Regions from separate parts of the Shinella sp. M31 genome, predicted to be linked through region 1. Evidence: predicted binding sites of a transcription regulator. Region 1 holds the regulator's gene; each other region holds the start of a gene.
What was found. The regulator PhoB, encoded in region 1, activates phosphate uptake and scavenging genes when phosphate is short. The targets are predictions, from matches to a motif close to TGTCATNNANCTGTCAT.
Positions count from the first base shown of each region.

Region 2: the regulator PhoB is predicted to act here: its motif matches at 2,070-2,086, upstream of ACOZKU_RS25070 (esterase-like activity of phytase family protein).
Region 3: the regulator PhoB is predicted to act here: its motif matches at 4,250-4,266, upstream of phnF (phosphonate metabolism transcriptional regulator PhnF).

Region 1 is NZ_JBLZPH010000138.1:17,966-24,187, forward strand. Features, by position in the region: partial or broken gene pstC (phosphate ABC transporter permease subunit PstC) at 1-1,095, shown strand, start outside; gene pstA (phosphate ABC transporter permease PstA) at 1,092-2,420, shown strand; gene pstB (phosphate ABC transporter ATP-binding protein PstB) at 2,434-3,249, shown strand; gene phoU (phosphate signaling complex protein PhoU) at 3,300-4,025, shown strand; gene phoB (phosphate regulon transcriptional regulator PhoB) at 4,047-4,730, shown strand; gene ACOZKU_RS21800 (GcrA family cell cycle regulator) at 5,029-5,565, opposite strand; partial or broken gene ACOZKU_RS21805 (aminotransferase class III-fold pyridoxal phosphate-dependent enzyme) at 5,987-6,222, shown strand, end outside.
Region 2 is NZ_JBLZPH010000152.1:115,583-123,281, reverse strand. Features, by position in the region: gene ppx (exopolyphosphatase) at 1-19, shown strand, start outside; gene ACOZKU_RS25075 (DUF922 domain-containing Zn-dependent protease) at 28-621, shown strand; gene ACOZKU_RS25070 (esterase-like activity of phytase family protein) at 664-2,022, opposite strand; gene ACOZKU_RS25065 (M10 family metallopeptidase C-terminal domain-containing protein) at 2,635-3,654, shown strand; gene rnd (ribonuclease D) at 3,726-4,871, opposite strand; gene ACOZKU_RS25055 (multicopper oxidase family protein) at 4,972-6,366, opposite strand; gene ACOZKU_RS25050 (MFS transporter) at 6,446-7,687, opposite strand.
Region 3 is NZ_JBLZPH010000072.1:3,188-10,886, reverse strand. Features, by position in the region: gene ACOZKU_RS11085 (ABC transporter substrate-binding protein) at 1-888, shown strand, start outside; gene ACOZKU_RS11080 (FecCD family ABC transporter permease) at 903-1,913, shown strand; gene ACOZKU_RS11075 (ABC transporter ATP-binding protein) at 1,910-2,716, shown strand; partial or broken gene ACOZKU_RS11070 (class I SAM-dependent methyltransferase) at 2,716-3,498, shown strand; gene phnF (phosphonate metabolism transcriptional regulator PhnF) at 3,495-4,223, opposite strand; gene phnG (phosphonate C-P lyase system protein PhnG) at 4,334-4,813, shown strand; gene phnH (phosphonate C-P lyase system protein PhnH) at 4,813-5,421, shown strand; gene ACOZKU_RS11050 (carbon-phosphorus lyase complex subunit PhnI) at 5,424-6,530, shown strand; gene ACOZKU_RS11045 (alpha-D-ribose 1-methylphosphonate 5-phosphate C-P-lyase PhnJ) at 6,527-7,411, shown strand; gene phnK (phosphonate C-P lyase system protein PhnK) at 7,408-7,699, shown strand, end outside.

The sequences.
Region 1 (6,222 bases):
GTGCCGGTCGCTGCCGAGCCCGCGCCCTACATGCTGAAGTCCGCCGACGACCTCAATCGCATGACGAATACGAGCAGCACCATGCTGTCTGTTCTTGCGATTGTCGTGGCGGCTGTCGGCGCCTTCTTCTCCTACCGCTCGATCGCCCCGAAATTCCGCGCCCGCAACCGCGTCGAAGGCATGATGCTGGTCGGCCTCATCGCCGCCTCGTCGATCGCCATCCTCACGACGGTCGGCATCGTCACCTCGATGTTCACGGAAGCCGTGCACTTCTTCAACATGGTGCCGGCCTGGGAATTCTTCTTCGGCACGGTCTGGGATCCGCGCTTCGCCGCCGCCGGTGCTACGGCGTCCGCCGGCCAGTTCGGCCTGATCCCGCTGCTCGCCGGTACGCTCTATATCGGCTTCGTCGCGATGTTGGTGGCCGTGCCGGTCGGTCTCTTCGCCGCCATCTACATGTCGGAATATGCCTCGCGTCACGTCCGCTCGGTGGCCAAGCCCCTGCTCGAAGTGCTCGCCGGCATCCCGACCATCGTCTATGGCTTCTTCGCCCTCGTGACGGTCGGCCCGTTCCTGCGCGATATCTCCGCTCAGCTGAACGGCCTCGTCACCGGCAACTACACGAATTTCATCCAGGCGCAGAGCGTTCTGACGGCCGGCTTCGTCATGGGCATCATGCTGATCCCCTACGTCTCCTCGCTGTCGGACGACATCATCACCGCCGTGCCGCGGGCACTGCGTGACGGTTCGCTCGGTCTCGGCGCCACGCGCTCTGAAACGATCAAGCGCGTCATCCTGCCGGCAGCTCTGCCGGGCATCGTCGGTGCGCTTCTGATGACCGCCTCGCGCGCCGTCGGCGAAACCATGATCGTGGTGCTGGCCGCCGGTGTTGCCGCCCGCATGCAGCTCAATCCCTTCGAGCCGATGACGACCGTGACCGTCAAGATCGTCAACCAGCTGACGGGTGACCTCGAATTCACCTCGCCGCAGACGCTGGTGGCCTTTGCCCTCGGCATCACGCTGTTCTTCATCACGCTTTGCCTGAACATCTACGCCCTTTACATCGTGCGCAAATACCGGGAGCAGTACGAATGAGCCAGGTCTCCACGAGCCCTTCGATGGCCGCCCTTGGCGTCTCCGCCAAACCCGAACGTCGCGATATCGGCCTTCGCCGCCGCTACGCCGCCGAGCGCCGCTTCCGCCTCTTTGGCATGGCAGCGATCGCCTTCGGTCTGCTCTTCCTGTTCCTTCTGCTGTTTTCGGTCGTGTCCAAGGGCTACACCGCGTTCCAGCAGTCGATGATCACCATCCCGGTCGAGTTTTCCGAGCAGGTGATCGACAAGAACAACGAGCGCGCCACCAACCCGCAGAAGCTTGTCTCGGCCAACTATCCGGTCGTTGCCCGCAACGCGCTCGCCAAGGTTCTCGGCGTCGATGAAAAGGACCGTGCCGGTCTCAAGGCTGTCAACGGCATGATCTCGGACAGCGTCCGTACGCAGTTCCGCGATATGGTCGTCGCCAATCCGGCGATCATCGGCACCACGCAGACGGTGACCTTCCTCGCCCATGGTGACCTCGACTCGGCCTTCAAGGGTCAGATCGATCTCAAGGTTGCGGAAAACAACCGCAAGATCTCCGACAAGCAGGTCGGCTGGATGAACACGCTCGTCGAAAGCGGCGCGCTCTCCAAGCATTTCAACACCGGCCTCTTCGTCAACGGCGCATCGAGCCGTCCGGAAGCGGCGGGCCTGGGCGTCGCCGTCGTCGGCTCGCTCTACATGATGCTGATCGTACTCGTGCTGTCGCTGCCGATCGGTGTCGCCGCGTCGATCTATCTCGAGGAATTCGCTCCGAAGAACCGTTTCACGGATCTGATCGAGGTGAACATCAACAATCTCGCCGCCGTGCCGTCCATCGTCTACGGCCTGCTCGGCCTCGCCGTCTTCGTCAACTTTGCGGGCTTTCCCCGCTCGGCAGCCCTCGTCGGCGGCCTGGTGCTGACGCTGATGACGCTGCCGACGATCATCATCGCGACGCGCGCTGCCCTCAAGGCCGTGCCGCCGTCGATCCGCTCGGCCGCCCTCGGCCTCGGCGCTTCGAAGATGCAGACCGTGTTCCACCACGTCCTGCCGCTCGCCATGCCGGGCATCCTGACGGGCACGATCATTGGTCTGGCGCATGCGCTCGGCGAAACCGCACCGCTGCTGCTCATCGGCATGGTCGCCTTCGTCGCTGACATTCCGGGAACGCCGCTGGAACCCTCCACGGCTCTGCCGGTGCAGATCTACATGTGGGCGAACGAGGCCGAGCGTGCCTTCGTGGAGCGCACGTCGGGTGCCATCATGGTGCTCCTCATCTTCCTCATCCTCATGAATGTTGGCGCCATCCTGTTGCGCCGCCGTTTCGAACGGCGCTGGTAGAAGGACCGATCCTATGAACATGATGTCAGAAGCAGCAGTCGAGAAAGCGCTGGACAAGAAAATGAACGACATTTCCTACAAGATGATCGGCAAGGACGTTTCGGTCTATTACGGCGACAAGCGCGCCCTCTACGACGTCAACCTGAACGTCCGCGAAAACACCGTGACGGCGCTGATCGGCCCGTCGGGCTGCGGCAAGTCGACTTTCCTGCGCACGCTGAACCGCATGAACGACACGATCGACGGCTGCCGCGTCACCGGCCGCATCACGCTCGATACGGACGATATCTATGATCCGAACATCGACGTCGTCGAACTGCGCGCCCGCGTCGGCATGGTGTTCCAGAAGCCGAACCCGTTCCCGAAGTCAATCTACGAGAACGTCGCCTACGGCCCGCGCATCCACGGCCTCGCCAAATCGAAGGCCGACATGGACGCCATCGTGGAGAAGAGCTTGCAGAAGGCGGGTCTCTGGAACGAGGTGAAGGATCGCCTGCATGAAGGCGGCACCGGCCTCTCCGGCGGCCAGCAGCAGCGCCTGTGCATCGCCCGCGCCGTCGCCGTCAGCCCCGAGGTCATCCTGATGGACGAACCCTGCTCGGCGCTCGACCCGATCGCGACGGCCAAGGTCGAGGAACTCATCCACGAGCTTCGCGCCAACTTCACCATCGTCATCGTGACGCACTCCATGCAGCAGGCGGCCCGCGTCTCGCAGCGCACCGCCATGTTCCACCTCGGCAACCTCGTCGAGGAGAACGACACCGACAAGATGTTCACCAACCCGGATGACCAGCGCACGCAGGACTACATCATGGGCCGCTTCGGCTGACGCTTTCGTCGCCAGGCTTCCCGAAAACCGCGTGTATTAAGGACAAAACGATGTCATCGACCCATATTGTTTCGATTTACGACGAAGAACTGAAATATCTCTCCCGCCGCATCTCCGAGATGGGCGGCACGGCCGAGCAGATGGTGTCGGATTCCGTCCGCGCCCTTGTCACCACAGACGTCGCGCTGGCCCAGAAGGTCATTTCCGAGGACGTCATTCTCGACAATGCCGAGCGCCAGATCAACGACAAGGCGATCGTCACCATAGCCAAGCGCCAGCCGATGGCCGCCGACCTGCGCGAAATCATGGGCACGATCCGCATCGCCGCCGAGCTGGAGCGTGTCGGCGACCTCGGCAAGAACACCGCCAAGCGCGTCATCGCCGTGCAGAGCTCGGGCATGCCGCGCAAGCTCGCCCGCGGGCTGGAGCATCTCGCGGAACTCGCGCTGATGCAGCTCAAGGAAGTGCTCGACGTCTTCGCGACCCGCTCGGTTGACAAGGCCAAGGCGATCCGCGAGCGCGACGACGAGATCGATGCTATCTACACCTCGCTGTTCCGCGAACTTCTGACCTACATGATGGAAGATCCGCGCAACATCACGCCCTGCACGCATCTCCTGTTCTGCGCCAAGAACATAGAGCGCATTGGCGACCACGCCACGAACATTGCCGAGACCATCTACTACATGGCGACCGGCGCCCAGCCGGAAGGCGAGCGCCCGAAGGACGACACCTCGACGTCCGTCGTCGCGGCCGCCGCCGACGCGTCCGAGTAAGTGTAAGCAGGGATCCTGTCCATGGTGCCCAGAATAGCCGTCGTGGAAGACGAGGAGGCGCTGAGCGTCCTCCTGCGCTACAATCTCGAAGCCGAGGGTTTCGAGGTCGATACGATCCTGTCCGGCGACGAGGCCGAGATGCGCTTGCAGGAGCGCATGCCCGACCTCCTCATCCTCGACTGGATGCTGCCGGGCGTCTCCGGCATCGAGCTGTGCCGGCGCCTGCGTCAGCGGCCGGAAACCGAGCGCCTGCCGATCATCATGCTGACGGCGCGCGGTGAGGAGAGCGAGCGGGTGCGTGGCTTGGCCACCGGCGCGGACGACTATGTCGTCAAGCCGTTCTCGACGCCGGAGCTGGTGGCACGCGTCCGCGCCATGCTGCGCCGCGCTAAGCCCGAGGTCGTCTCGACCGTGCTGCGCTGCGGCGATATCGAGCTCGACCGCGAGACGCACCGCGTCCACCGCCGCACCCGCGAGGTTCGCCTCGGCCCGACGGAATTCCGTCTCCTGGAATTCCTGATGACCTCGCCGAGCCGCGTCTTCTCGCGCTCGCAGCTGCTAGACGGCGTATGGGGCCACGACATCTATGTCGACGAACGCACCGTCGACGTGCATGTCGGCCGCCTGCGCAAGGCGCTCAATTTCGCCAACATGCAGGACGTCATCCGCACGGTCCGCGGCGCCGGCTATTCGCTGGAAACCTGAGCGAAAAGCATTCCTCCCAAGGACGGAAATGGGCCCTGCGGGGCCTGTTTGCGTTTTGGGAGCCAGTATTGTGTCGCCCTCATCCGCCTGCCGGCACCTTCTCCCCGCAGGCGGGGAGAAGGGACCATCGACGCCCGGTGGTGTTCAAAAGGAAATGCTTTTGAGAAACGTTGCCTTCTCCCCTTCTCCCCGCTTGCGGGGAGAAGGTCGCGGCAGCGGGATGAGGGGCTTTCCCAACCTTTCACTACAAACAAAAACGGAGCCTTTCGGCTCCGTTTCTCATTCCATGTCCACGCGATCAGCGCATCCGGCGACGCTCGGCCGAGGGCTGGTAGGCGAGGCGCTGGTGGTAGGTGCAGTAGGGCGAATTATCAGGGGACTCGTTGCCGCAGAAGTGGAAATCGTCGTTCAGCGGGTCGCCGATCGGCCACTTGCAGGTGCGCTCGGTCAGCTGCGTCAGTTCCAGCTTGCGCGACATCGGCACGACGACATTGTTGCCGTTGGCGGGAACCGGGAGCTGTTCGGTCTCCACCTCGAATGCCGTATCCATGTCCATGTCGTTCTTGGCAACGGCTGCCGGACGGGCGGCGGTGCGCGGGGTGACGGCACGGGCCTGGAAGGTCGCGGGGCGCGGAGCGGCCGGTGCCGGACGCTTCGGGCGGGCGGCGGTCTGCGTGCCGCCAGCCTTGGCGCGGCCCGGCAGGTTGAGCCGGTGCACCTTGCCGATCACGGCATTGCGGCTGACGCCGCCGAGTTGTGCCGCGATCTGGCTCGCGCTCAAACCCTCGGCCCAGAGCTTCTTGAGTTTTTCGACGCGCTCGTCTGTCCAGTTCATTTTTTCGTCTCCGCTCGGCGTTCGATGCGAGAATCCCTCATCGCGTCCCGGACAGATCCGGAACCTGAACGCCTTCAACTCTTTTGGTGACTAGTTCCGCCGCATGCAGTCTAGTAATTGGTCTTTAACCTAGAGACCGGGGGACTCTGTGACAAGAGTCGCAGGAATCGGCGCGAATCGATTTCGAGGTTTTCCCCAACTTGCTGGTCGGGTGTGACTCGACGGCGACACCTTCCGCGCGTGCCGTGAATCCTCACCTTGCGGGAGGTTCAGCGTCACTCGGGGTGCGATTTTGTTGACATCCCCAGGTGAAATGCCGATAGTGCCGCAGGCCGCCGAAAGGCGGCTTTTGATTTTTCCGGAGCCCGGAAAAGTCAAGTGTCAGACGTTTTTTTCGCATCTCTTTTGGAGGATCCGCGCCATGGCCGATGCCGCGCCGCTCTATGAAACCTATATGCGTGCACCCCTTCGGTTCACGCGCGGGGAGGGCGTCTGGCTGATCGCCGAAGATGGCGAGCGATATCTCGATTTCGCCGCCGGCGTCGCCGTGAATTCTCTGGGCCATGCGCATCCCCATCTCGTCGCTGCGCTGAAGGATCAGGCCGACAAGGTCTGGCACCTGTCCAACCTCTATGAGGTGCCCGGCCAGGAGAGCCT
Region 2 (7,699 bases), on a different contig from region 1:
TGCCTTCAAGTTCCTGTAAGGCCTGCCATGCGGACCCCAACTCGACTGATCGTCGCCATCGGCCTCTTCCTTTCCGGCCCTGCCGCTGCGCAGGACTGGCAGGCAACCGAGCGGGTTGAGCCTTATACGGTGCAGGGAAGCACGGGCCTCGAGATCTATCGGTCGATCGGCGAGCGCGGTCCGAAACTCGGCATTGCCCGCGTCATCGCCCACACCGGCTTCAAGCTGACCTGGACGCGCAAATACGAGCGCCAGGGCGATGCCTGCGTCATCACGGTCAACAAGCCGAAGCTCATCATCACCTACACCTTGCCCAAGCTGAAATCGAAACTATCCGAGCCCCTGAAAAGCCGCTGGGACACCTTCATCGCCGGCGTGACCGCGCATGAAAAAATCCACGGCGATTTCATCAAGGACATGGTCAAGCAGATCGAGGCGATGAGCGTCGGCATGACGGTCGAGAACGACCCGAACTGCCAAAAGATCCGCCCCCAGCTCCAGGCCCGCCTCGGCGAACTCTCCGACGCCCAGCGCGCCCGCAGCCGCGATTTCGACAAGGTCGAGCTCAGCGACGGCGGCAATGTGCACCAGTTGATCCTGCAGTTGGTCGACCCGCGCTAGGCGGAAGGGACGGCGGCACCACCAGATGCCGCCGCCTGCCGATCACTCGGCCTTCAGAAACTCGCCCACTTCCAGCAGGACGAATTCGTTGTCGTCGGCCTTGTCCAGCGCGCGGCCGGCGGAGAAGGGCAGGTTGTTGTCGTTGCCGACGATGATGTGCGTCTCATTCACGCGGTCGACGTTTTCGATCGTCACGAACGGCATGTCGTAGAAGCCGTCGCCGCCGCCCTGGCGCTTCTTGTTGTCGGGATCGGCGATCTTCAGGAGATCGATATAGCCGATCTTGCGCACGGCCTTGCCGACGTTCTCGTCGGTCATGGCGATCTTGTAGATGCGCTTGACCTTGGAAGCGGTGGCAAAGCAATCCGGCTTCGGGTCCTTTGGATCGGCGCAGGCCTTGTCGGCCGTGCCGGCGCCGTTGTCGCGCTCGATCACCAGGGCGGTCGTTTCGTCCAGCATGTTGAAATCGCCGATCGCCTCGCCGCCTTCGGCGAGCGGATAGAGCCAGCTGCGCCCCGTCCATGCCTTGGACGCGACGTCGAGCTCGATGATGCGCAACGCCGGACGGCCATCCGCCTGCTCGACGCTTTCGCTGTCGACCCAGATCGGGCCTTCCAGCAGGCCGTAGAGTTTCGAGTCGTCCTTCGAAAGCGCAAGGCCCTCATAGCCGCCGGAGCGCTTGAGGTTGAAGACCGGCATCTTCTTCGACGGGTCGGCCTGGACGGCGAGCGTCGCATTGTCGGGCGAGGTCACCGGCTTGCCGTCGACCTCCGTGGCGATGACGTCGGTCAGCTTGCCCTCGAGGTCGAATTTCAGGATATAGGGGCCGAATTCCTCGCCGATCCAGAAGCCGTCCGCGACCGGCTGGATGGATTCGACGTCGAAATCGCCGCCCGTGAGATACCGCTGGGCAGCACCCTCCATGACGATTGGGAAGGGCGCTTTCTTGTCCGGGTCGGAGAGGAACACGGTCTTCACCGGCTCCATCGTGCCCTTGTCCCAGTCGAAGCGCACGTTGTGGATCATCAGCATGGCGTCGGTGGAATTCAGCTTGTTGCCGAAACCGTTGTCGGACAGCGTCCAGAACGAGCCGTCGTCCATCGCCTTGATGCCGGAGAAACCCTGCATCGGCTGGCCGTCGAAGGGCAGGGAAAGGCCGGTCTCGCGCACGCCGTCCTTGCCCATGACGGTGCCGAGCGCATCGACGCGCTTGCGGTCGGCCGTCGAGAACTTGCCCGAGGTCTTGAGATAGTCGGCGGCGTCGGCGGGTGCCGCGAGGATCGTGTTGGCCGGAAGGATGGCATGGGCCTTCAGCGTGGCCGGAAATTCCTTTTCTGCGGCAAGCGCTGCGGTCGTCATCAGAAGCGAAAGGGCGGCGGTGGCAAAAAGATGTTTGGTCATATCGTCCTCGGGGTTCGAAAAGCGAGGCCGTTTGATAGGAGCTGTGCATGACTGCCGCTTGACAGTTGCTTGTCGTTTTCATGACGAGGATGCGGGAATTTGCGTTTGCTCCGGAGGAGCCTGCAAGAGCACTGCTTCTACTTGATTTTTTAGTAGATTCTTGTTTAATTAAAAATTAAATTCGGAGGGGGTGAAGCGGAAACTCGGTCGTTTGCTGTGCTATGGCATAATTGATCGGGCGTTGTGTAGATAACGCTGTCGTCAGCGATGCAGAATGCTGGCCACTCTATGACACACTGTAATATCCCTCAAGGTTAGTGATTACCGCAGTCATATCGCAATGCTATCGAAAGTTAAGCGTCGACTTCGAGGACGCGTCATATGGCGCGTGCGGCAGAATTTAATCACGCAGAAGCGGCCCGGATAAGCGAAGGCTTGTCGGGGCCGACTGGCGAACCGGAATTAACGGAGGGGACGGTCGTGGGTACCATCAATTCGAATATCAGCAGAACACTCAACGGCTCGACGCAATTTACCGTTGGCGAAGAAACCTATCAATGGTTTGACCGTTGGCTCGACAATATGAGTCTCTGGGCGCCGACGGATGCCCCCATGCGGACCGTAAGCCTCAGCCTCACCGGCAATTTCTGGGGTGCTGGTGTCATCCGCATCAGCGGCAATGCCAACGTGACGATCACCGACTCGACGAACGGCGTAACGGACGATAATCGCGTCTATATCAGCTATCTTGCACTTGGAACGAACGGAACAAGCACGGTCAACCTGAAAAACGCGGAGGTGGAAACGCTCGTTGGTGGCGGCAATACCGAGAACGTCACTATCGGTTACTGGGCGAGCTACATCGGCCTGAACCGTGGCAATGACTCGGTTTCCGTCGTTGGAAACGGCGAAGTCGGCAGCATGGACCTCGGCCGTGGCGCCGATAAGCTGACAACGACGGGCAACGCCTGGGTCGGATCCGTCTATATGGGACGTGGTGCCGACACGGTCACGCTTGGTGCGGGTGGTGCCGATTACATATCGCTGGGGCGCGATGCCGATACGATCAAGTTCGCGGCACTGACCGACAAAGGGCAGAATGTCACCGTCGACGGCGGCGAGGGCGTGACGGAGACGACGGACAAGGATATCGATACGGTCAATTTCTCCGCCTTTACCAGTGCGCTGACGATCGATCTCGACGGTCAGTCCACGGTGAAGACCGGAGCAGGCAACTTCCATATCCGGAGTTTCGAAAACGTCATCGGCGGCTCGGGCAAGGATACGATCATTGCCAGCGCGGATGTCAATGTCCTCAAGGGTGGCGGCGGCGGTGATACCTTCGTCTTCGAGACGGTCGCGGCCGTGAAAGGCGACAAGATTCTCGACTTCACGCAGGGAAGCGACAAGATCAACCTCTCGGCAATCGACGCCAATGGTTCCGGTACGGGAAGCACAGCTTTCAAGTTCATCGGTACGGCGGCGTTTGGCGATGTCGCAGGCCAGCTTCACTATCTGCAGAAGAATGGCGACACGCTTGTTCAGGGCGACGTGAACGGTGACGGCACTGCCGACTTCACCCTGACCATCGATGCGCTGGTCACGCTGAAGGGCACGGATTTCATCCTCTAAGCCGGCCGTCGCTGAAAACACAAAGGGCGGCCCTGGGCCGCCCTTTTTCCATCCGCGCCATGTTTGCGGGGTCAGATCTCCACCGCTTCGATCTTTTTGTCGACGAAGCGCAACGCCACCTTGCCGCCGATGAGGTTGAGGGCGGTTTCGCCGAAGAGGTCGCGGCGCCAGCCTTTGAGGGCGGGCACGTCGGCGGCCTCGCCTTCGATGGCGATCTTTTCGAGATCGTCGGAATTGGCGATGATCTTGGCGGCGACGCCTTCCTTTTCGGAAACGATCTTGAGCAGCACCTTCAGCATTTCGCTGGCCGATGCAGCCCCTTCCGGAACATGGGTCTGGCGCGGCAGGCGTGGCAGGTCGGTCTTCGGGATCGCCAGCGCCTCGCCGACGGCCTCAAGCAGCGCGGTGCCCGATTGCGAGCGCTCCCAGCCCTTGGGGATGGTGCGCAGCCGCGCCAGCGCTTCGGCGTCGGCCGGCTGCTGCTGGGCGATTTCGTAGATCGTGTCGTCCTTCAGGATGCGCGAGCGCGGCACGTTGCGGCCGCGGGCCTCCCGTTCACGCCAGGCGGCGACTTTTTGCAGCACGGCAAGCTCGATCGGCTTCTTGACGCGCATCTTGAGCCGCTTCCAGGCATCGTCGGGATGCAGGTCGTAGGTCTCGCGCGATTCGAGGACCGCCATTTCCTCGGTCAGCCACAGCGAGCGGCCGGCCTCCTCGAGCTTCTCCTTCAGCGCCAGATAGACGTCGCGCAGATGGGTGACGTCGGCCAGCGCATATTCGAGCTGCTTGTCGGTGAGCGGGCGGCGGCTCCAGTCGGTGAAGCGCGAGGACTTGTCGATATGCTCGCCTTTGATCTTCTGCACGAGCTGGTCGTAGGAGACGCTGTCGCCGAAGCCGCAGACCATGGCCGCGACCTGGGTGTCGAAGATTGGATGCGGAATGAGATTGCCGCGGTTGAAGATGATTTCGATGTCCTGCCGCGCGGCATGGAACACCTTCAACACGGCGGAATTCGCCATCAGCTCGAAGAAGGGGGCAAGGTCGAGGCCCTTGGCGAGCGGATCGACGATCACCTCGATCTCGGGACCGGCGAGCTGGATGAGGCACAGTTCCGGCCAGAAGGTCGTTTCCCGCAGGAACTCCGTGTCGATGGTCAGATACTCGGAACGGGCGAGCGTCTCACAGGCGTCGCGAAGGGCTGCGGTGGTCTCGATGATCTGCATGACGGGCTCGGGCGGACTTTCTTGATTTTTATGATCGCGCAGCTTTAGACGGTCCACGGTTTTGCCACAATCGAAAATTTGTCCGCCGGAAACCTCAGGTTACCCGCACATAGCTAGTCATGCCGGTCTTCTGGTGCTCGATGATGTGGCAATGGAACACCCAGTTGCCCGGATTGTCGGCCACCAGCGCCAGCTGCACCTTCTCGTCCGGCAGGATCAGGTAGGTGTCGGAAAAATGCGGGCGGATCGTCTGCTTGTTCGAGTTCATCGGCCGGAAGGCGAGGCCGTGCAGGTGCAGGGGGTGGATCTGCGGCGTCGGGTTCTCGACATTGAAGACATAGGTCTTGCCGGCCTTCATCTCGGCAAGTGGCGCGGTCGGGTCGCCCGTATCGTCGGCCCACGGCACCCGGTTGATTGCCCAGAAATTATAACCGAGCGAACCGCAGATGCCGTCCTTCGGTCGCTCCTCGGCGGAGGCGCTGAGGATGAAGGGCAGTTCGGTGGCGGCAGACAGATCGGGCTCGGAAAGCGGATTGGCGGCAAGGGCCGGCAGGTCGCGGATATCGCGTTTCAGCGAGGTGCCGACGGCGCGGAAGGTCGCAAGCGTCGCAGGTTTCGTGCCGCGCAGGTCCATGAGAGCGGCGGCGGCGCCTTCGCTATCGGGCATGCGCAGCACAAGGTCGAGCCGCTGGCCGGGGCCGATCATCAGGTGATCGAGCGCAAAGCGTTCGGCGGCCGGGTTGCCGTCGACGGCGATGACCTGCGCTTCCGCGCCCTCCACATTGAGCGCGAGAATGCGGGTGACATCCGTCGAGGCGAGGCGCAGACGCACGAGGCCGCCGGAGGGCGCGTCATATTGCGGCGATTGCCGCCAGTTGGCGGTGCGCACGGTGCCGAAGGTGCCGGCGCGGGCGGCGTCGCGCGGCTTGAACTGGGCAATGAACTGCCCGTCGCCGCCAAGCCGCCAGTCGCGCAGGTTCAGCACGATCTCGGCATCGAAAACGGGATCTGCCGGATCCTCCACCACGATGAGCCCGTTCAGCCCACGGCCCATCTGCTCCAGCGTGTTGCAGTGCGGATGATACCAGAAGGTGCCGGCATCGGGCGGTGTGAAGGCATAGTCGAAACCGTCGCCGCCATAGACATAGGGTTGCGTGAGGAAGGGCACGCCGTCCATTTTGTTGTCGATGCGCAACCCGTGCCAATGGATCGTGGTGGGCTCGGCAAGCTTATTGTCGAGCCGGAGCGCAAAGGGTTTTCCGCGCTGCATGCGCAGCACCGGCGGTATTTCGCCGTCGCCATAGGTCATGACGCCCTTGGTCGGACCCTTGTCCGTGAGCAAAGCCTCGGCGTTGCGCGCCACAAGCGTCGTCTTTGCCTGCGCCTGTGCCGAGAACCCACCGAAACGGCCCGCAAGGCTCACGCCGCCGGCATAGGCTCCGGCGACGAATGTGCCCTTCATCAGCGTGCGGCGTGTCAGCATGGCAATCCCCTCCGGTGCGTCACCCGCTTCTAAACCTGAGGGCCGGGCTCAGCAATGCGGCTGATGCAACCAGATTGCCGCAGGCTCAGGGGCGGCCGTTGCGGTCCTTGTCCGAGGCGGCGAGCTTGTTGAAAAAGAAGGAGGTGCGCAGCAGGTTGCGGAAGCGGCTGCGCCGCTCGCCGGCGGGCACGGCGGGGCGCGCGCTCATGCGCAGCGCCGTATAGAACATGAAGGCGACAAGGATGACAGCGGTATAGAGGAACAGCGCCTGCGGGCCGAAGACCTGCAGCAGCACGGAGGCAAAGAGCGGGCCGATGATCGCGCCGCAGGACCAGAAGAACAGCATACCGGCCGAAACCAGCGCATGCTCGCCGTCGCCCGCATGGTCGTTGGCATGGGCCGAACAGAGCGAATAGAGCGGCATGGCGAAGGCGCCGAAGATGAAGATGCCGACGAAATTGCGCCACTCGTTACCGCCGGCGAAGAAGGCGAGATAGAGCGCGGCAAGCGCCGAGCCGAGCGTGGCGACGAGAATGATCAGGCGCCGGTCGAGCCGGTCGGAATAGATACCGAGCGGATATTGCAGCACCACGCCGCCGACGATGCCCGCACTCATGAAGCTGGCGATCGCCGTCACCGACAGCCCGATATCATGCGCATAGATCGGCCCGAGATTGCGGAAGGCCGCATTGGTCAATCCCACAACAATGCAGCCGACGGTGGCAAGCGGCGAGATGTTCCAGAGTTTTTTGACGTCGAAGCGGATCGCCTCCGGCACGGTCGGGCTGGAGCGGTCGGCAAGCGAGATCGGCACGAGCGACAAGGACAGCGCCATGGCGACGATGGCGAAAAGCTCGAAGCCGCCGATGCCGATGCCGGGAATGAGATATTGCGCTGCTGTCACCGAGCCGAGATCGACGAGACGGTAGATCGACAGCGTGCGCGCCCGGTTGGCATTGGTCACGGAGGCATTGAGCCAGCTTTCGACGGTGGCGAAGAGGCTGGCAAAACAGATGCCCGCGACGATCCGCATGACGAACCACATCAAAGGATCGATGAGCAGCACCATGGCAATCGCAGACGCCGAGGCAATGGCGGCCATGGCCGAAAACGTCCTGATATGCCCGATCGCCCTGAGCACGCGCGTCACATAGATGCAGCCGATCGCAAAGCCGATGCTGTAGCCCGCCCCGACAAACCCGATCGTCGACGTCGAAAAGCCCTCCTGCGATGCGCGCAGCGCAATAAACGTGCCCTGAAGGCCGTTGCCGCCGATGAGAATGCCTGCGGTGAGGAGGAGGGGAATCAAAGGGCGAATCGTGGACATGCGGCCACTATG
Region 3 (7,699 bases), on a different contig from region 1:
AAGGCGCCGACGAAGACCGTCTCGATCGGCCAGAGTTCGACCGAAATCCTCTACATGCTCGGCCTCGCCGACAAGGTGGTGGGCACCGCACTTTGGGTCGGCCCGGTCCTCAAGGGCTATGAGGACGTCAATGTGAAGATCGATCGTCTCGCCGACAACGAGCCGAGCTTCGAAAGCGTGCTCGCCAAGAAGCCGGATATCGTCACGGTGCAGTTCCAGTGGCAGGTCGGCCCGGAAGGTGTCGTCGCCAAGCCCGAGCAGTTCGAGGAACTCGGCATTCCCGTCTATACCTCGCCGGCCGATTGCGTCGGCAAGGAGAACAGCGCGGCCAGCGACGGCGTGCGCCACCAGGTCTTCACCATGGAGCTGGTTTATCAGGAGATCCGCGAGATGGCGCAGATCTACGATATCCAGGACAAGGGCGAAGAGGTCGTTGCCGCGCTGAAGGCGCGTGAGGAGGCTGCCCGCGCCAAGGTCGCCGCCGCCAAGGACAAGCTCTCCGCCGTCTTCTGGTTCTCCAGCGCTGCCGATGCCGATCCCTATGTCGCCGGCAAGAACGGCGCGCCGGGTTACATCATGTCGGCGCTCGGCATCGAAAACATCATCAAGACCGAGGACGAATGGCCGACGGTCGGCTGGGAGACCATCGCCAAGGCCGCACCGACCATGATCGTCGCCGGCTCGATGGAGCGCCGCCGCTATCCGCTCGACAGCCTCGAGGCGAAGCTCGACTTCCTGAAGACCGATCCGGTCGCGGGCCTCATGCCGGCGGTGAAGAGCAACCATGTCTTCGACATGGACGCCCAGGCGATGAACCCGACGATCCGAACCATCGAGGGCATCGAGCGTCTGGCCGATGCAATCGAAAAGGCTGGTCTCGCCAAGTGATCTCCGATCGCCCCATCGTGCTTCGGACGGGCGCCGTTTTCACGGCGCTCCTCCTCCTGCTGTTGGCGCTCGGCGTCGGGGCCGCCGTCGGCGAGACGGCGATCCCGCTCGACGTGGTGGCGAAGACGGTGGCAAACCGGCTCTGGCATGCCGGCTACCCGCTGGAGCCGATCGACGAAGGCATCATCTGGAACTACCGGCTGAGCCGGGCGATGGTCGCGGCTTGCTGCGGTTCGGCGCTGGCACTCTGCGGCGTCATCCTGCAATCGCTGCTGCGCAATGCGCTGGCCGATCCCTACATCCTCGGCATTTCCGCCGGCGCCTCGACCGGTGCCGTCAGCGTGGCGATCCTCGGCATCGGCGCCGGTGCCCTGACGCTGCCGGCCGGCGCCTTCCTCGGCGCGCTCGTCGCCTTCGGCCTTGTCAGCGCGCTCGCCTTGCGCGCCGGGCGCGGCACGAGCGCGATCATTCTCGCCGGCATTGCCGGCTCGCAGCTCTTCAATGCGCTCACGTCCTTCATCGTCACCAAGGCGGCGAGTGCGGAGCAGGCGCGCGGCATCATGTTCTGGCTGCTCGGCAATCTCTCCGGCGTGCGCTGGCCGGATGTGTGGCTCGCGCTGCCGGCGGCGATCCTCGGCCTTCTCGTCTGCCTGTGGCATGCCCGTGCGCTCGATGCTTTCACCTTCGGCACAGAATCGGCCGCCTCGCTCGGCATTCCCGTGCGCCGGGTCTATGTCGTGCTGATCGCCATTTCCGCGCTGATGACGGCGACCATGGTCTCCATCGTCGGCTCGATCGGCTTTGTCGGCCTCGTCATTCCCCATGCCGCGCGCATGGTCGTCGGCGTGCGGCACGGCCTGCTTCTGCCGGCCTCGGCGCTGATCGGCGCCATCTTCATGATCGCGGCGGACGTGCTGTCGCGTGTCATCATTCCCGGCCAGGTCCTGCCCATCGGCGTCATCACAGCGCTGTTCGGCGCGCCGGCCTTCGCGCTCATCCTCAGCCAGAGGAGATCGGCCCTGTGACGTTGTCCGCCAAAAACCTGCACTGGTCGGCCGGTGGCGCGACCATCCTGTCGGATGTCTCGCTCGACGTGCGCCCCGGCGAATTCCTCGGCATCATCGGCCCGAACGGCTCGGGCAAGACGAGCCTGATGTCGCTGATGTCAGGCATTCGCAAGCCGCAGGCCGGTGCCGTCCTGCTCGACGGCAGGCCGCTTTCGGATCATGGCCGCCAGGCCGTTGCCCGGCGCATCGCCTTTGTCGAGCAGCAGGCGGAAACCACCGAGCGCATCACCGCGCGCCAGGCCGTCGAACTCGGCCGCACACCCTATCTCGGCGCGCTCACCCCCTGGTCGCGGACCGATGACGCCATCGTCGACCGGGCGCTGGAGGAGGTCGACATGGCGCATTTCGCCGGCCGGCTCTGGCACACGCTGTCAGGCGGTGAGCGCCAGCGGCTGCATATCGCCCGGGCGCTCGCCCAGCAATCGCCGATCCTGCTGCTCGACGAACCGACCAACCATCTCGATATCGGCCACCAGATCAGCCTGCTCCAGCTGGTGCGCGAGCAGGAGCTGACCGTCGTCGCCGCCCTGCACGATCTCAACCACGCCGCCATGTTCTGCGACCGCATCGCCGTCATGCAGGGCGGGCGCATCGTGGCACTGGGCACGCCGGCCAAGGTGCTGGAGCCGCAGCGCCTGCTGGAGGTTTTTGGCGTCACCGTGGATGTGGAGCGCGACAGCGCCGGTGGCTGCTTCATCCGCTATCGCCGCCCGGAGCCGCGGCCGCCGCGGCTGAAACTCGTGGCGAACGAGGGCATGTAATGCACGGCACGCTCTCCAACGATCACCTCAAGGAAGACATCCGCGACTACTGGTCCCGCCGCTCGCAAACCTTCGATCTCGCCTTCGGTCACCGCATTCCCGAAGGGCCGGAATTCGACGCCTGGGCGGCGGCGATCCGCGAGCATCTGGGACCGGAGCCGCGCCGTGTGCTGGAGCTTGCCTGCGGTACGGGGGAGGTGACACGCCTGTTGCTGTCACTCGGCCACGATGTGACGGCGCTCGATTTTTCGGAGGCTATGCTGTCGGTGGCGCGCAGGAAACATGCGGGGGCGAAGGGTCTTCGCTTTCTGCTCGCCGATGCGGAAAACCCCATGGAGCCGGACGAAAGCTATGATGCCATCGTCTGCCGCCACCTCGTATGGACGCTGACGACGCCTGAGCAGGCCTTTGCGGAATGGCACCGCGTGCTGAAACCGGGCGGTACGCTGCTGTTCTTCGATGGCGACTGGGCCGCCCCGACACGGCTTGGACGGCTGGCGAGCCGCGCCATCGCGGTGCTCGATCGGTTTATCGGAACCGACCCGCATTATGACGGTGCGATGGGTGACCGGCATTCCAGTATCATGCAGCGCCTGCCCTTTGGCGACGGGCTGACGGTCGAACGCGTACTGCCTTTGCTGGAGACGGCCGGTTTCCGCGGTGTGACGATCGGCTCCCATGCGCCGATCGCCAGAGCACAGTAGCGGACGGCGGACCTGCGCAACAGGCTGCGCACGCTGCTTTATCGTCGCTTCATTCTCTGCTGCCGCAAGCCGGCCTAGTCTTCGGGCTCCACCGTCAGCTTGACACGGTCGGCAGCGAAGCGGGTGCGGGAAAACTGGATCGGCGTTCCCGCAAGGTCGGTATTGACGGCTGTCGCGACGAGGATGATCGCGCCGGGCGAAAGCTTCAGGTGCCTGATATCGTCGCCCTCGGCGTGGATGGCCGAGATTTCCGTCGAGCGGCGCACATAGTCTGTGACGCCGAGCTCGCGGAAGGCCGCGGTGATGGAGCGGGTCCGCTCGAAAATCCCGCCGATCTCGCCGAAACGGTCCGCCGGGAAATAGTGCGTCGCGCGCGAGATTGGGCGCTTGTCGGCACTGTTGACGGTTTCCATGCGCACACAGAGCGTGCCGATAGGGAGTCCGAGGGCTTCGGCCACGATCGATGGCGCAACCTCGGTTGCCGCCTCCAGCATCCTGCCCTCGATATCGCGTGCCTGATTGCCGAGGCCCTGCGAAAAGCGCGTGCGCTTTGAAATCGGAAAACGCAGCCGGTCGCGCCGCTCGATGCGGGTGCCGATGCCCTGGATGGGGCGAACGATGCCTTCTTCCGCAAGCGCCGCCATGGCGCTGCGCACCGTGTGGCGGTTCACGCCGAAGCGGGCGGCGAGCACCATTTCCGGCGGCATCATGCCGGTTTCGTCGAAATCGCCATTGTTGATCGCAAGGCGCATGCGGTCGGCGATCTGCCGCCAGAGCGCCACGCCCGATTGCCGTTCCACCATTTTTTCGCCCCCGCGATATCGTCCGCTGTCACACCCTTGTCATTCCGGCCGATTAAGACAAGACTTAGATGTTCGGTTGTCTAGATTAATAGACATTTGGAGATGAGGCAATGGCATCAATGGAAAAAAGGACCGGGGCCACCGCGAAGGGCACGGCGGCGGACCGGCAGAGGGCGATGGGCCTGCTTGCCAAGGCAAGCCGGGCCGAGTTGCAGGCGGCATTCGACGTGCTGGCGGACAAGCCGGTCGTGCAGCCGGTGCGCGGGCCGGAAACGGGTCTCGTCATGGTGCGCGGCCGCATCGGCGGCGGCGGTGCGCCGTTCAATCTCGGGGAGGCGACGGTGAGCCGCGCCAGCATCCGCCTTACGGATGGCACGGTCGGCCACAGCCAGGCGCTCGGCACGGATGGTGCCAAGGCCCGGCTTTCGGCGATCTTCGATGCCCTCTTCCAGCAGCCGGCCCACAGGGCCGAGGTGGAGGCGCTGCTTTCGGCAATTGCGGCACGCATTGCTGATGAGGACGCTGAAAAGGCCCGCCAGACGGCGGCCACCCGCGTCGATTTCTTCACCATGGTTCGCGGAGAGGACTGATGTCGTTGGATACACTCGCCTTTGCCGGCGGTTTTCAGGAGCCGGTCTTCCAGGCCCAGGCCGTCTTCCGCACGATGATGGATTGCATGGCCCGTCCGGGCACGATCGGCGATATCGCCGCAACCGTCGCGCCGCCCAAGCCGCTGACGCCGGCCGCCGGTGCCATCGCGCTGACGCTCTGCGATCACGATACCGCCGTCTGGCTGACGCCGGCGCTCGCCGCCTCCGCCTTGCCCGGCTGGCTTGCCTTCAATGCCGGCGCGGTGCTGGCGGAAGAACGCCAGAACGCCCGCTTCGCCTTCATCGAGAAGGGCGCGATGCTGCCGAATTTCTGCCTCTTCGCGCAGGGCACGCAGGAATATCCGGACCGTTCCACGACGCTGGTCGTCGAAATCGAGGCCTTCGAAGGCGGCCGCCCACTCGTCCTGAAGGGGCCGGGCATCCGCACACAGGAGGAAATCGCGCCGGTCGGCCTACCCGACATGTTCCCGCAGTTCTGGGCGGAAAACCGCCAGAAATTCCCGCGCGGCGTCGACCTGATCCTCGTTGCCGGCGACAGGATCGTCTGCCTGCCGCGCACCACCGTTATCAGCGTGAAGGAGGTGTAACCATGTACGTTGCCGTCAAGGGTGGCGAAGCCGCCATCTCCAACGCTCACCGCCTTCTCGCCGACCGCCGACGCGGCGACCGTTCACTGCCGGCCATCGGCATCGAGCAGATCGTCGCCCAGCTCGGCCTTGCCGTCGACCGCGTGATGGCGGAGGCCTCGCTCTACGACCGTTCGCTTGCCGCACTTGCCGTCCGGCAGGCACGGGGCGACATGATCGAGGCAATCTTCATCCTGCGCGCCTACCGCACGACGCTGCCGCGCTTCGGTTATTCCAAGCCGGTCGAGACCGGCGAGATGCTTGTCGAACGCCGCGTCTCGGCGACTTACAAGGACCTGCCGGGCGGCCAGTTGCTCGGCCCGACCTTCGATTACACGCACCGCCTGCTCGATCCGTCGCTTCTGACAGACGACGCGGTTGACGCCCCGCTGGAGCGTGATGAGGCCGGCGAGCCCGTCATGCGCGTCTCCGACATTCTGGCCGGCGAAGGCCTGGTCGAGGATGACGGCGACATGCCTGATGGCCACGTCGCCGGCGACATCACCCGCGAGCCGCTGGAATTTCCTATGGCCCGCGACTTGCGCTTGCAGGCGCTCGCCCGTGGCGACGAAGGCTTTCTGCTCGCGCTCGGCTATTCCACGCAGCGCGGTTATGCCCGCACCCATCCCTTCGTGGGCGAAGTGCGCATCGGCGAGGTCGAGGTGGAGCTGGACATGCCGGAGCTCGGCTTTGCCGTCTCGCTCGGCCGCATCCAGATCACCGAATGCCAGATGATCGCGCAGTTCAAGGGCTCGGCGAAGAACCCGCCCCAGTTCACCCGTGGCTACGGCCTCGTCTTCGGCCAGAGCGAGCGCAAGGCCATGGCCATGTCGCTGGTCGACCGGGCGCTGCGCGCCGATGAGTTCGGCGAGGATATCGTCGCGCCGGCGCAGGACGAGGAATTCGTCATCTCCCATTCCGACAACGTGCAGGCGACCGGCTTCGTCGAGCACCTGAAGCTTCCGCATTACGTGGATTTCCAGGCCGAACTCGACCTCGTGCGCCGCATGCGGCGCGAATACGAGGCCGCGCACAACATCGACACCGATCTTCCGGAGGCCGCAGAATGAGCACGGCAGAACTGGCAACCTACAATTTCGCCTATCTCGACGAGCAGACGAAACGCATGATCCGCCGTGCGATCCTAAAAGCGATCGCCATCCCCGGCTATCAGGTGCCTTTCGCCTCGCGCGAAATGCCCATGCCCTATGGCTGGGGCACCGGCGGCGTGCAGGTGACGGCCGCGATCCTCGGCCCCGAGGATGTGCTGAAGGTCATCGACCAGGGGGCGGATGATACGACCAACGCCGTCTCTATCCGCGCCTTCTTCCAGAAGGTCGCCAATGTGGCGGTGACGACGAAGACGCGCGAGGCGACGATCATCCAGACGCGCCACCGCATTCCCGAGGAAAAGCTGACGGAAGGCCAGACGCTCGTCTACCAGGTGCCGATCCCGGAACCCTTGCGCTTCCTCGAGCCGCGCGAGACCGAGACGCGCAAGATGCATGCGCTGGAAGAGTATGGCCTGATGCATGTCAAGCTCTACGAGGACATCGCCAAGAACGGCCATATCGCGACAACCTATGCCTATCCGGTGAAGGTCGAGGGCCGTTACGTTATGGATCCGTCGCCGACGCCGAAATTCGACAATCCGAAGATGCACATGTCGGAGGCGCTCCAGCTGTTCGGCGCCGGCCGCGAGAAGCGCATCTATGCGGTGCCGCCCTATACGGAAGTCGTCAGCCTCGATTTCGAGGATCACCCCTTTGAAATCCAGAGCTTCGACAAGCCCTGCGCGCTGTGCGGTGCGGAGAACGTCTATCTCGACGAAGTGGTGCTCGACGACAAGGGCGGGCGGATGTTCGTCTGCTCGGATACCGACCATTGCGAAGACCGCTGTGCCCACGGCCATCGTGGTCATCTCGCCTATAACAAGGAGGCTGCCGAATGACCGACATGCCGCTTCTCAAAGTCCGCGATATCTCGAAATTCTACGGCGCGCGCATCGGCTGCCAGAACGTCTCCTTCGATCTCTGGCCGGGTGAAGTGCTGGCGATCGTCGGTGAATCCGGTTCGGGCAAGACGACGCTGCTCAATTGCCTCGCCACCCGCCTGATGCCGACCTCCGGTGCCGTCGAATACCGCATGCGCGATGGCGACATGCGTGAACTCTCCCGCATGAGCGAGGCGGAACGCCGCTTCCTGATGCGCACCGACTGGGGTTTCGTGCACCAGAACC